DNA from 2 places in the Colwellia sp. MB02u-10 genome. Region 1 is predicted to be linked to the other one. Evidence: predicted binding sites of a transcription regulator. Region 1 holds the regulator's gene; the other holds the start of a gene.
The links. The regulator FNR, encoded in region 1, switches genes on or off when oxygen is low (the NO sensors DNR and NnrR bind a similar motif). The targets are predictions, from matches to a motif close to TTGATCTAGATCAA.
Positions count from the first base shown of each region.

Region 2: H4J59_RS16310 (DnaJ C-terminal domain-containing protein) is a predicted target of FNR. The motif match lies at 2,187-2,200, and genes of this name have one in related genera.

Region 1 covers NZ_JACGVK010000072.1:44,325-51,758, forward strand. The annotation lists gene ccoS (cbb3-type cytochrome oxidase assembly protein CcoS) at 1-115, shown strand, start outside; gene H4J59_RS02080 (sulfite exporter TauE/SafE family protein) at 119-781, shown strand; gene fnr (fumarate/nitrate reduction transcriptional regulator Fnr) at 862-1,581, shown strand; gene uspE (universal stress protein UspE) at 1,755-2,687, shown strand; gene H4J59_RS02095 (glucosaminidase domain-containing protein) at 3,285-4,136, opposite strand; gene H4J59_RS02100 (hypothetical protein) at 4,194-4,982, opposite strand; gene H4J59_RS02105 (DUF1415 domain-containing protein) at 5,217-5,765, opposite strand; gene H4J59_RS02110 (ABC transporter ATP-binding protein/permease) at 5,879-7,434, opposite strand, start outside.
Region 2 covers NZ_JACGVK010000135.1:121,267-128,700, forward strand. The annotation lists gene rbbA (ribosome-associated ATPase/putative transporter RbbA) at 1-320, shown strand, start outside; gene H4J59_RS16300 (ABC transporter permease) at 324-1,448, shown strand; gene H4J59_RS16305 (hypothetical protein) at 1,625-2,080, shown strand; gene H4J59_RS16310 (DnaJ C-terminal domain-containing protein) at 2,277-3,221, shown strand; gene H4J59_RS16315 (chaperone modulator CbpM) at 3,227-3,526, shown strand; gene H4J59_RS16320 (hypothetical protein) at 3,587-4,048, shown strand; gene H4J59_RS16325 (zinc ribbon-containing protein) at 4,394-5,173, shown strand; gene H4J59_RS16330 (cation diffusion facilitator family transporter) at 5,697-6,557, shown strand; gene H4J59_RS16335 (PAS domain S-box protein) at 6,548-7,434, opposite strand, start outside.

The DNA.
Region 1 (7,434 bases):
AGATGATAATGATAAAAAAAGCATTCATCAAAGCAATAATGCTACGCCAATAAAAAAACAGATAGACAAAAAAAACACCTCACAAGAGCAAGCAGACGCACAGGTAAAAAAATAGTCTATGAGCCTTGATTTTTTCTCCGCATTTATCATCGGATTATTAGGCTCAGGCCATTGTATAGTCATGTGTGGTGGCATCAGCACCATGCTGACGACGGCGATTTCTGATACCTCTCGGCATAAAAAATACGCAATTATATTGGCCTATAACTTTGGTCGTATCGCCTCTTATAGTCTTATTGGCGCTCTCGTCGCATTCACCAGTTCAATGGCGACCAAAAATATCGGCGTACCTGTTTCACTGTTAAAAACTGTTGCGGGTGTTTTTCTTATCTTATTAGGTTTGTATTTAGGCCAGTGGTTTATGTGGTTAAGCCGCGTTGAACATTTAGGCAAGAATATTTGGCGCTACATAGCACCACAAACTAAAAAATTTATTCCCATTAAAAACGTAAAAAGTGCTTTCGCTTTAGGCGCACTCTGGGGCTGGTTACCTTGTGGCTTGGTATATTCTACACTAACTTGGGCATTGGCTAGTGCCGATCCCCTTGATGGTGCCTTAATCATGTTTTTCTTTGGACTAGGCACCTTACCTGCTTTACTTTCAGTATCACTAGGTACTATAAGTATTAAATCATTATTGAGTCATACACTATTTAGAAAGATGGCAGCCAGCTTAGTGATTTCATACGGCATCTATACTATACTAATTTCATATATATAACGTACCTGATATGGACATTATATATATATAAAATCATGGAAAAATTCATGGGTACATCATGAAAAATTTTAAAGGATATTATGAATTATAAATCATGCACTATTCATCAACATATTCACTGCCAAAACTGTAGTCTTAGTGAATTATGTTTACCCTTTTCCCTCAATGATAAAGAGTTAGAATCTTTAGACAATATTATCGACCGTAAGCTGCCGATCCATAAAGGCGAGCAAATATTTAACGATGGTCAACCCATGCATGCGCTTTACGCCATCCGTTCGGGTACATTTAAAACCTACACCATTAATAAACACGGTGAAGAACAGATTACTGGCTTTCATTTAGCGGGTGATTTACTTGGCTTTGATGCTATTGCTAATGCTGAACATCCAAGTTTCGCTAAAGCGCTAGAAACCTCAATGGTTTGTGAGATCCCTTATAATACGCTCGATAATTTATCGAACAGCATGCCAAAATTAAAAAAACAAATTTTGCGTATGATGAGTACTGAGATCCGTGAAGATCAAGAGATGCTAACATTACTTAATCGTAAAAATGCCGAGCAACGACTAGCAACATTTATCAGTACCTTAAGTATTCGTTACCATGCCCGTGGTTTATCTCCATCTGAGTTTCGTTTATCTATGACTCGCAGTGATATTGGTAACTATATTGGTTTAACGGTTGAGACCATCAGCCGTTTGCTTAACCGTTTTCATAAAAATGGTTTAATTGCCGTTGATGGTAAACTCATTACTATTCTAAGTTTCGACAAATTAAACGAATGTGCCGCACTTTAATGTAACGCTAACACCTGCTTTTCTACATTGCCTTATTAAGGTATTTCACGCTATGGTTAGCGTGAAATATTATTTATCGTCGACAGCATAATAATTTGATTTAAGACAACTATTATTGCTTCAAAGTAGACTATTGTTATAACACTAGTAGACAATTGATAAAGGAATTAGCTATGGAAAAGTATCAAAAAATACTCGCGATTGTTGACCCAACAACAGAAGAACAAAAAGCGGTAAACCGGGCGATAGAATTAGCGCGTAAAACAGGCGCTAGCATTACCGCATTTTTGACCATCTATGATTTTTCTTATGAAATGACCACCATGCTGTCAAGTGATGAGCGTGAAGCCATGCGCCAATCAGTTATTAATGATCGCACTCAATGGCTAGAGTCTTTACTCGCTGACCTTGATTTAAGCGGAATTTCTATCGATTGTCGAGTTATATGGCATAACCGTCCCTTTGAGCAAATTATTGCTCAAGTACTCGATAATGGCTATGACATTGTTATTAAAGGTACTCATCAACACGACAAATTCAAATCTGTCATATTTACTCCTACCGATTGGCATATTCTGCGTAAATGTCCTTGCCCTGTTTTACTCGTGAAAGAGCATTTATGGCCTGATAACGGTAATATTCTTGCCGCGTTAAACATTGGTAGTGAAGAGGAAGAACATAAAGCGCTTAATAACAAAATCACAGCAGAAGCTAAACAGCTAACCCAAGTCATGAAAGCTAATTTACACCTAGTTAACTCATTCCCGGGTACGCCAGTTAATATTGCCATAGAAATCCCAGAGTTTAATGCCAGTGATTATAATCGCTCGATGTTAAAACATCATCAAAAAGCGATGTTAGCACATGCAACTGCCTTTAATATTGCGCCAGAAAACACCCATATTAAAGAGGGTTTACCGGAAGATATCATTCAAAGCATAGCCGCTGAATTAGATGCGGAATTAGTCATTCTTGGTACTATTGGCCGTACCGGTTTATCGGCAGCGCTAATTGGTAATACCGCAGAGCATGTTATTGATAGGCTTAATTGTGATGTATTAGCATTAAAACCCGATGGTTACATTTCACCACTTGATGTTGATTAATAACCGCTAACATCACTCACATAAAGTTGAATTGGGTCATTAAACGCCTAGTTCAACTTTTCTTGTTTAATGACTTAAACTAGCTTATGCCTTGATATCTATTATACCAATTTCATTAATTAGGTGGTCTACTCTATACGCAGGAAAAATGGCCAAATATAAGGCATTTATTTAATAACTAGTTGTTCTAATTATTAAATAAATAACGCAGTAGTTGGTTATTTTAACCAGTAAAAATAACCAAATAATTAGTGAGATTGGTATTAGGGGTTTATAAAGAAATCTGATGCAAAATCGACCTTTTCTTCAAGCAAAAGCGCACTATGACTGAAGTTTTAACGGCCTTTAGCTAAAATATTTGACGATAATGTCCCCAAAGTAAATAATGCCAAACAGTTACCTGTGATAGCATTATAATAAGAGAATAGTTAATTTAGAGGTTATTATTTTTACTGATAAAAAACTGAGGAAACACTACTTTTTCAAAGCAATTCAAGCGCAAATTTTTAACTGGCCTAACATTTGATTTTATTTATAAATCCATTTTTATACATAAATTAGGAATAGCACATTTGGATAGCGCTTATTTATTATCGCTTATTTATTATATAGCGCGAAGTAATGTTGATTATGGCGGATCATGTCAGTTAATTCCAAAACATAATCTATGCCACGCTCAGAATAACGCATTAATCCTGTTGCAAGAATTTCTGGTGCTAGCGGCTGGTTTTGATCGCGTAATTGGCCTCTAATCGATCTAAATACCGTATAAGCACCGTTAGTATTAATATTGTGCAAATAACGTGCGATACCTAAACTAATAGAGCTATAAGCGGCGACTTCATGCTTAGCACCGGTATTACGACTACCTGGCACCATGCCGCAACCTTTCCTATAACACCAGACGCCAAAAAAGTTTAAACCTATTCGAGCAAAGCGAGAGGTTCCCCAAGCAGATTCATTGGCCGCTTGCACTAAAACAAGGGCTAGTGGAATAATGTCAATTTTAAGCTGTAATTCATATAATTGTCGTAATAGAGAAAACTTTTCACTGACTTTATATTTTTTGCTCAAACTGCTTACTAAAGTGTATTCTTCCGCACTAAAGGGCTGTTCTAAGGTTAACTGTGCAATTAAGCGTGCCACTTCAGCACGCAAAATCAGTATTTTTTTATTTTCAGCCTGTACTGCGGGTTTAATAAAAGCAAAAAAACGACGTTTTTTCTCTTTTACATCACGAATTTTAGCGAAGTCTGGTAAAATGACTTTGTGTAACGGTTGCTCAACTACTTTAATGACCTTCTTAACCGTTTTCGGTATTACCGGCACCGGCTCTTCAGTCGGTGTACTTTGAGGCAAAGGTAAGAAGGTAAATGGTGCGATTAACCCCACACTCAGCAAAACTAAAAAAATAAACCCTAAAAAGTTTTGCTTATTAAATATCGTCAAGCTAATAGCTCCTTATACAATGATCTTTAATCTCATATATTGAAAAAATACGGTAAATCAGGCTGAAAAAGTGTCATTTATTGTCTTGGTTTGATCAGCGGCTATTTCCATCTGTAAACCAAATATTTCTCGGTATAAAATTCCCTTTACGTTATAAAACAACGGCACTATATAAGCTAAACAAAATAAGAAAAATGCGATAGCGATAAAGCTAAGTTCAGATTCACCCGCCATTACAACAGGTAAAGCTGATATCAGTACAGCTAAAGCCAGTATCAGATAAATGGCGAAAATTTTAAACCATTGAAAACGGGTAGCTTGAATGCTTATTGAAATGGCTTTTATAGGCGACATTTTTTTTTCTACCACCAAAGGCAATGCGAGTGACAAGGCTACCGCCAAAAATATACCAGGCAAGTAAAATAATGTTAAACCTATGGTAACCAAGGTTGAGGTTAATAAGGCACTAACAGCAACCCAGCTGCCTCGCTTTAAAAAACCAAAAACCAATTTTGCTCGGGTTTTTAAGCCAACTGAATGGAAAATACCCATCATTTCAACACCAACGATAAAAGGATAAACCACTAAAGTGACGATAATATTAAGTAGAGTGGCTGATCTTTGATCTTGAATGGCCACTTCAATACCACCCAACTGACTGCTCACTAACAATGAAACCAACATGCCAATCATCAAACAAGTAAACAGCCCTAAATTAATCGCCATGCGCGATTTTAAGGTTATTTGCCAGCCTTCTTTCAATATAGTTGCTACATCAAGGTGATATTCACCTTTTACAGCCTCTTCGACACTACCACCAACGTTTTCAACAGGAAGTTTTTCCACAAAAATATTACCTAATGAGTAAGCGTATCACTGACGCTTTTCTTAATTGCCACCAGTATATCGTAATTAACCACTGCCTGTGAATAAGCAGAGAAAAGTTATTAACATTCAGCCTAGTCAGTTTACCAAGGTTATAGGGTAAGCCAGTTAACTTCACGGCATAAATACCAATTTACAGGAGGTAATGATAGATTAAACTGACATACTGATAACAGAGCTTAACGTTATAAAAGGCTAATAATTGTTTTTAATATTCATCAACAAGGTTTTAAAATAGTAAGCGCCTTTCTTCTTGGCTACAGCGATATTATTATCTGGGATGGTCTCAGGATTTTTATAGACACTAAGTACTTTTGCCATGCTGTGTTCACGAATTAAATGTAAGGTAGGATAGGGAGAACGATTGGTAAAATTGCCCGCATCGTCATAATCAGCCTCAGCAAAGCAATATTCAGGGTGAAAGGTAGCCACTTGGAATATGCCTTCAAAACTATAATCAACAATAATGTCATTGGCATAATCAACCAAGTCTAAAAAGCGATTAAAGTCTCTAAAACCTTGATTATAGATTAATAAACTCGTTTCTATTTCAGGATTGTTATGTAAGTAGTGACATTGCGATAAAAATTCAACTAGCGCTGACTTTAGCTGTTCTTTATCGCTAGTAAAATAATGAATAGTTTGATTAACAAACTCTTTTTTTGCGAATGGACAAAAATTGAGCCCAATAATTACTTGCTCTAGCCATTGTTTGGTTTGGTCAACTTCATCTCTTGTGCTCATAACAACTTACTCAATATTCTACTTATTTACATATGGGTGTTGGCTTACTGGTATTGGCTACTGGTATTGACTTACTAACCTGCTATTACTGGTGCTCAGCAACCGCTAGGTTATTAGCTGTTATCACTTTGTTGCAGTTGCCACATTTTGTGGTAATAGCCTTTTTTAACCAATAAACCTTGATGTGTACCCTGCTCAACAATCTCACCTTGTTGCATAACAATAATATTATCCGCGTCCACTATCGTGGATAGTCGATGGGCGATCACCAAACTAGTTCTATGTTCGGCAACTTCTTTAATGGCGCTGAGTATTGCTTGTTCTGATTGACTATCAAGTGAGGAAGTTGCTTCGTCAAACACCAAAATACGAGGGTTTTTCAAGATAGTACGGGCAATAGCAACACGTTGTTTTTCACCGCCTGAGAGTTTTAAGCCGCGCTCTCCTACCATAGATTTTGCGCCATCGGGTAATCTGCTAACAAAGTCAGATAAATGTGCTAGCTTAAAAGCCTTATTAACCATTTCTTCATTGGCTTCAGGTGCACCATAATTAACATTGGCAAAAAGTGTATCGTTAAATAACACGGTATCTTGCGGCACAATACCAATATTTTTTCTCAGCGAGTGCTGAGTTACTTGACGTATATTTTGCCCATCAATGGTTATTTTACCACTGTCACAATCGTAAAACCTAAACAGTAACTTAACTAAGGTAGATTTGCCTGAGCCACTTTCACCAACTACCGCCACTTTTTGTCCTGACTTGATAGTAAATGATATATTTTTGATGATGGGTCGCTTTATATCATAGGCAAACGATACATCTGTAAATTTAATTTCTGCATCAGATAGGGCCAAAGTGTCCGCATCGTCATTGTCTTCTACTTTGGGTTTCTTTAGCATCAAGTCAAACATATGCTCAATGTTGGCCAATGAGCCTCTAATTTCGCGATAAACAAAACCTAGAAAGTTTAGCGGGATAAAAAGCTGCATCATGAAAGCGTTAATCAGCACAAAATCACCTAAGGTCATTTTTCCATAAGTAACTTCGTATGCTGCTAATGCCAACATAGCGGTCATCGAAAAAGAGATAATAAGGGCTTGGCCACCGTTTAAGGCAAATAAAGATAAGCGATTCTTCATTTTCGCCTGTTCCCAAGTCGCTAATTGGCTGTCGTATGCTTTTGCTTCAAAATCTTCATTGGTAAAGTATTTTACCGTTTCATAATTAAGTAAACTGTCGATAGCACGGGTGTTACTTGATGAGTCTGCCTTGTTGGCTTCGCGTATAAAACGTGTGCGCCAATCTGTCGCATAAACAGAATACACCACATAGAACACAATAGAAGATAGGGTAATTAGCGCAAACCAAATGCCATAATTGAAGAACAAAATACCCACTACCATGATAATTTCAATTAAGGTGGGGATAATGTTAAAAACCATAAAGCGCATTAAAAAATTAATACCCGAGGTACCACGGTCAATATCACGCGATAACCCACCGGTTTGGCGATTTAAATGAAAGTCTAAATCTAGCTTATGTAGGTGCTGAAAAACCTTTAAGCCAATTCTGCGGATCGCCCGTTCAGTTACTCTGCCGAATAAAGTATCGCGAATTTCTGCAAATATAACCGTGGTTAGTCTGACCAAGCCATAAGCACCGA
Region 2 (7,434 bases), on a different contig from region 1:
TGTTTGCGGCAACAGGTTTTGGCTTGCTGGTGGCTTCAATCACCCAAACCCAAGTGGCTTCAATTTTTGCTACCGCCATTTTATGTATGCTACCCACCTTACAATTTTCAGGCATTGTGCAACCCACTTCAACACTTGAGGGTGCGGGACATATTATTGGCACAATTTGGCCTGCGACTTATTACATGCATTTAAGTGTTGCCGCTTTCACTAAAGGCCTGGTGTTTGGTGATTTAGCGAAAGACATTATTTTACTGGCCCTTTTTGGTCCTGTTTTTATCGCTATAGCCGCTACCTCACTTAAAAAGCAGGAGCGCTAACTGATGAATACCTGGCTCAATATCTATTGGTTAGGCACAAAAGAATTACGTAGCCTATTAAGCGACTTCATCATGTTGATGCTCATTGTTTACTCGTTTAGTTTGGCCATATATGCCGAGGCGACAGCCATTAGTGAATCGGTACATAATGCGTCAATTGCGATTGTTGATGAAGACCAGTCGGCCTTGTCTGGCGCCATTGCTAACGCGCTCTATCCACCCTATTTTAAAACGCCAATATTTATTTCGGCCGCACAAACAGACCGAGCAATGGATCAAGACAAATTTATGTTTGTGGTTACCATTCCGCCTAAGTTCGAGCAAAATGTGCGTCAAGGTCGCCAACCTACGGTGCAAATAGATATTGATGCTACGGCAGTCACACAAGCCAGTATAGGTAATGGCTATATACAGAGCATTATTACCCAAGAAGTGAATTATTTTTTTAAGCGCTCAGACCAAAGCACCGCCTACCCAGTAGAACTTATTATGCGCCAAGCATTCAATCCAAACGGCAACGGCATGTGGTTTAGTGCTATTAATGCACTGCTTAATCAAATCACTATGTTAACCATTATTTTGACCGGCGCAGCACTTTTGCGTGAACGCGAGCATGGCACAATTGAACACTTATTGGTGATGCCTTTGAATGCATTTCAGATAGTGATGGCTAAAATTTGGGCCAATGGCTTAATTATTTTGATCGCTTTTACTTTGTCGATGTTTCTGGTGGTAGAGAATATACTCGATATCCCCGTTGCCGGTTCAAAATTATTGTTATTATTAGGCACTTCTGCCTACCTTTTTGCCGCTGCTGCCATCGGTATATTTTTAGGGACTATTGCGCAAACCATGGCGCAATTTGCACTTTTGGTGCTTATGGTTATTATTCCTATGGTGATGCTCTCGGGCGGCTTAACCCCAATTGAAAGCCAACCTGATATCATTCAACCCTTAACTTGGTTATTACCTTCAAGACACTATATGGAGTTCTCTCAAGCCGTTGTTTTTCGTGGTGCAGGCATTAATTTAGTCTGGCCACAATTGACTATTATTATTGCGCTTGGTGCAGCATTTTTTATCGCCAGCCTTGCCATGTTTAGACGTTCTTTAAAAAGCATGACATAGCAAGGTCAAGCACATACCTATTGTCGCTTATCTTAAATGTTTTGTATTCGTTTTATATTCTTGCCCTTTTTTAGCAAAATAAAGCCTAACGGTAAGAAACTTGATCACTATCAAAGTTTACAAGCTCACTTATATGATAAAAAAGACCATAACTAGGCTTAACCAAAGAGAACATTATGCGATTTGAAAGCGCCAGAGATGCACTTAAACATGCGAAAGAATTTCATCAGAAATTAGTTGTTTTTTATCAAAAATTAGCCAAAGATGAAAATATGCCAAGAACACAGTTATTATTGGAATATATGATCAGTGAGGAAAAGAAATTAGCTGAATCATTAACCCATTATGAAAAAAATACGCCATCGGGTGTTTTAGATACTTGGTTACAATATGCCAATGATCAAGAAATTTTAAAACTGCCAATAATCAAAAATGTTCAGTCAACAAAGTCGATGGATGATATTTTAGAATTATCCATGCAAATGAGTGATGAACTCATAGCAGTATACCAAGTAGTGGCAGAGCAAGTTGACGAGCATAAGGTCAAAGACATTTTCAATAACTTAGCTGACATGCAATGGCAAAAACAAAAACGAATATCAATGAATTTTGATAGGTTTATGGATATCTAGCCTACCTCAGCAGGCCACAAGTTTTCTCTCTAAAGAGGCAATAGCACAATAACTTTGCCTTAGCGTAAAAAATAGCGATATCTGCTACTGACAACTATTCGTTATCTTGATTTATATCAAAATATCGCCTTCAAAAAAGCGTAAAGTAGTGCTTCTAGCCATATAAAGTCATCAAAATTTGGGGCATGGTCAATCAATGAAATTTAAAGATTACTACAAGATCCTAGGCTTGTCTGAAAATGCTGATCTAAAGGAAATCAAAACAGTCTATCGTAAGTTGGCTGTTAAATATCATCCTGATAAGAACCCTGAGCCCGGGGCAGAAGAAAAGTTTAAAGAAGTAGCAGAAGCCTACGAAGTATTAAAAGATGAGGGAAGAAGAGCCGAGTACGATAAAATGAGACGCTATGGCTCAGGTTCATCCAAGGGTTTTGATGTACCACCCGACTCGCAATCTTCGAGCGGTAACAAGCAATATCAGTCAAACGAAAATGATGATTTTTCTGACTTTTTTAATTCCTTTTTTGCTGACCGAGCCAACTCTAGAAGACACTCACAAGCTCAGAGCGAGGATCTATTTAAAGGCCAAGACTTTGAAATGGAATTACCGGTTTTTTTAGAAGAAAGTGTTTTAGGTGTCACTAAACCCATTGAATATCATGTCCCGGTATCCGCCAATGGTCAACTCACTAAAATCAAAAAATCGCTTAATGTGAAAGTACCTAAAGGTGTTAAAGATAGTGAGCGCATAAGGTTAAAAGGCCAAGGCGCACCTGGCAGCAATCATAAGTTAAACGGGGATTTATATCTGATTATTAGATTGGTGCCGCATCCATTATTTGATGTACAAGGCTTAAACTTATTATTAGACGTGCCACTAACGCCTTGGGAAGCTGCACTAGGTATTAAACTTGAAATACAGACACTTGATGGCAAAGTTAAGCTCAACATTCCCGCTAACTGCCAGAGTGGTCAAAAACTACGAGTAAAAGGCAAAGGACTCAATAGTAAGTCCGGCCAGGGTGACCTGATTACCGTCATCAAAATTGTAATTCCGCCATCAACTACCGATGAAACAAAACAGTTATGGCAACAACTTGCTGAAGTAGAAAAGTATAACCCCAGAACAGAGTGGAGTTAGCCAAAATGACAGATATAAGCTTACATATTTCAGTCAATGAATTGTGTGAAATAGCCGGAATTGAAAAATACATCATAATAGAAATGGTTGAATACGGCATTGCTGTACCTATAACAGACAGTCAAGATTCAGAATGGATTTTTGATTTGGAGAGTGCTCATTGGATCAAAAAAGCCATTAAATTGAACCAACAACTTTTAATTGACTGGGTCGCCATTAGCTTAGTCATAGATTTAATGAAAGAGAAGAAAAAGCTCGAACAGGAAAATAAACTTTTAAAAGCTAGACTGAATAGAATTGATTAATTTAATTGAAATCACTCTATAAAATTAGTCAACAACTGAGTGTTAATGGAGTTTATAACTATGAATAAATTAAGCGTTTTTTGGTCTGCGGGCATTGTCGTTGTCGTGAGTTTAACCATAGCGGGTTGCAGCAGTAAATTTGCAGAGTCTATGCGTAAGATAACCTACCCTCCGGGTTTTAAATACACTGAACCCGCTGAGCTTAGATCTGACATGGCTAGATTATCGCAGCAAATGCTATTACTCGATAAAGCACTCATTAAGGGTTATGAACCCACTCAAGATGGTGCGAAGGACCAGCGCCAGCAAGTACTGCAAGCATTACAAAACATGGGAAGGACTGCCGCTAAATTAATTACAGGAGAAGCAGGAGGAAATCACCCGTTTATGCAAGATCACATGCAAGACTTTGTCGCGGCTATTGACCAAGCAAGGGCCGCTGCTGCTCTTCAAGAGCCAAATTATTATTTTGCAGGCAAAGTTTCTGGTGGCTGTACCAATTGCCACAAAGTAAATCGATAATTTTTTGCCAATATCAGCCAAAGATAATAAGACAATCAAACGAGAAAATAACCATTGGCCATCGCATGACAATTATAACCAAGCGTTATTTGCACTTTATTAATCTGTTATACCGACAGTCGGCTGTAATTGTTGCACTTCAAACTTGATACTAAGGTTTATATATCAGCTCTCCCCTTTGTTTGTAGACTGCCGGAAACTAAACAAGTGATAGCCCTTTGGCTAAGTCTATTAATCACGTTAAGTAGTTTCCACAATTCATTAAGTATAATACCGAATAGTATATGACGTGGGTTTGAGTAATTATCATATTAATTTATAGTCAATTTTTAAAGGTAACTCACCATGAAAAAAAATGAGCAAAAAACAGAATTACAAGTCAGTTATAAAGCAATGGTTGATGCCATAGAAGACTTTGTAATAACAGAAGGTAAAACTTTACAGCAGGCTTTTCATGCCGCAGAAGAGAAGCTAAAAGATGCCAAGGAAATTAGCAAAGATAAAATTGAGGAAGCTAGCAAAGACTTAAAAGATAACTTTCGAATGTTAGGTGAAGCATTCGAAGGCGCAGGTGAAGCCTATAAAGAACAAATAAAGTTGGAACTGGCTTTTGTAAATAGTTCAATTTGGGACAAGTTACAAAGTATCGCTAATTCAAATACAGTAGAATTAGTAGCGTTTACCAAGAGCCTTAGAGAACAAGCACAAACTATCATAACAGAGCAGCACCTTGCGGCCCACCAAGAGCACAGTCAATGGAACTCTGAACATGCTTTATGGCTAGATGAGATAAAGTATTGGACAAAAGAGCACCAAAAAGCGCTGACTAAACTAGTCGCCATAGAAGAAACCATGCAGCAACAAACATCAATATTGATCGAGCATAGTCAGGCTATTCAAGCTCAAGCTAAAGTTGCTCATGAACACGAAAAAATCATGAGAAATACTGAAGATAATTTCAGTAGCGAGAGTAAAACCGTGGAGAAAAAATCAGCCCCAATGCATAAAAACGAGCGGAAGATACACACACAGCAAAAAGAATTACATCATAAAATAAAAACCCATCATTTTAAAATAATGGCGATGATCAATATGCTTTATAAAGAAATACATAAAGCAGACTAAAGATGAAATTACCATGAACTAGACGGGTAAATATACCCCTAATACACAAAGATATTATAGCGCTGAAGCAGTACCTTGTTTTTTAGTTATGTCGATTCAGCATGCACCATTTTATTGACTCTCAAAATACAGTCATATCAATGGCGCATTCCTGCATAGGCTTTTTTGCCAACATAATAATCTGTGCCATAGGCTGTTTAGGTTAGTTATTAATTTACTCAACAGCTAGCTTCAAAACGCTAGCCTTTGTCTTTTTGCCTGTTTGGCAACCTTCTGTAGTCTTTAGCTGTTTGTAATCTAGCAATAGTAGAGGCTTTCAGCTGAAAAATCGATGGATGATATTTTAAGATTATCGATAACAACAAGTAAATAATTTGTCATGGCAGACTACTGGATTTAATTTTAATTTTAAGCTGATGATAAAATGAAGTTAATTTTTAAAACACGATCTGTCTACAAAACGAATATCAATAATTTTTGATAGCTTTATGGATATCTAACCTAGCTTAAAAGTTGGTGAACTTTGAACATTAAAAAAGTATTAATTATTGAAGGGGTGGTTAACTTCTTATTGATGACGATCAAATTAGCTGTTGGTTTTTCTACCTACTCAACCGCAATATTAGCTGATGCACTCCACTCATTAACCGATATGGCAAACAATATTGTTGCCTGGTTTGCGGTCAATCAATCTGAGCAACCGCCTGATGAAGATCATCAATATGGTCATAAAAAATTTGTGCCTTTAGCGATATTTTTTCTAGCAACTTTGCTCAGTGTTGTTGCCATTGAGGTTATAGTTCAAGCCGCTAGCCGCTTTGGTCAGCCCGTGTTAAATAGCTCGATTGGCTTAGGGGTAATGTTCATTGTTTTAGGGCTTAATACTGGCCTTACTTTGTGGGAGTCTTTTTGGGCAAAAAAATTAAATTCTACTTTATTACAGGCAGATGCGAGTCACACATTAAGTGATGTACTGACTTCTATTACCGTTATCATTGGCTGGCAATTAGCAGCACGCGGATACTATTGGCTTGATACAGTTTTTGCTATTGCTGTTGCTTTTATTATTATGTTTTTGGCCTACAAGCTATTTGTACAATCCATTCCAATACTGGTTGATAAAAGCCTGTTAAACCAAGCTAAAATTGCGCGAACAGTAACCGAGCTCCCCGAAGTAAAATCAGTTAAATTGGTACGTACCCGTAATGATGGCGAGGCTAATTTTGCTGATATCACCATTAAAGTTGACTTGAACCTTTCTTTAGCTACCTCACATGAGCTTGCAGATAAAATCGAAGGCCTTTTAGCAACGCAGTTTAACATTGTCGATACCACTGTTCATATTGAACCCGCTCTTGATGAGGATAAACAAACTCAAGATTGAAAATAACTTGCTTTGGTCAGCGAACTATCCTCAATTAAACAGCCATTCTCAACAAGGGGTAGCATAAAGTAAAACACCGAGCCCACAGGAGTATTTTTAGTATAATGAATGGTGCCGCCGTGCTCTTCAATAATACTTTTTGAAATAGAAAGCCCAATACCCATGCCATTCTTTTTTGTTGAAGAAAATGCTGAAAACAACTTATCTAGCATACTGCTAGACAAACCACATCCGCTATCAACAACTGATATTTTAATACTTTCAAGAGCGGTTAACTGAGCCCTTACTTCAATCACACTGCCATTTTTAAAATCGATAGACTGCATAGCTTCCATGCCATTGCGCAATAAATTTAACAACACTTGCTGTATTTGTACGAGATCAACCAATACAATTAATTTTTCGCTACTGTGGCTTATTTTGATATTGATATCACGCATACGAGCATCGTGTTCGGCTAATTTTGCTACTTCGTCAATGAGCTTATTGCAATCAAGTAATTCTTTTTGCCTTGCTCCCTGCTTTGTCATGATTTGCATCCGCTCAAGCACTGCACCGGCTCGGTGTGAATGTTGATTCAGCTTTTCGAATATTTCCGGTAATTTTTCGAACTTACCGCTATTACACAGACTTTTACCCGATTGAGAAAATAATGAAATAGCGGTTAACGGCTGATTGACCTCGTGCGCAATACCAGCGGCTATTTCCCCTAAAGAATTCAATCTATCGGCATGAGCCATTTGTTCAATGTGCATTCGTCTTTGATCTTCAATAACCCGTTGCTGAGTAATGTCTCTGATTAAACCAACAAACATTCTGTCTTCATGGCATTGAATATCATTTATTGAAAGATGAATAGGAAATACACTGCCATCCT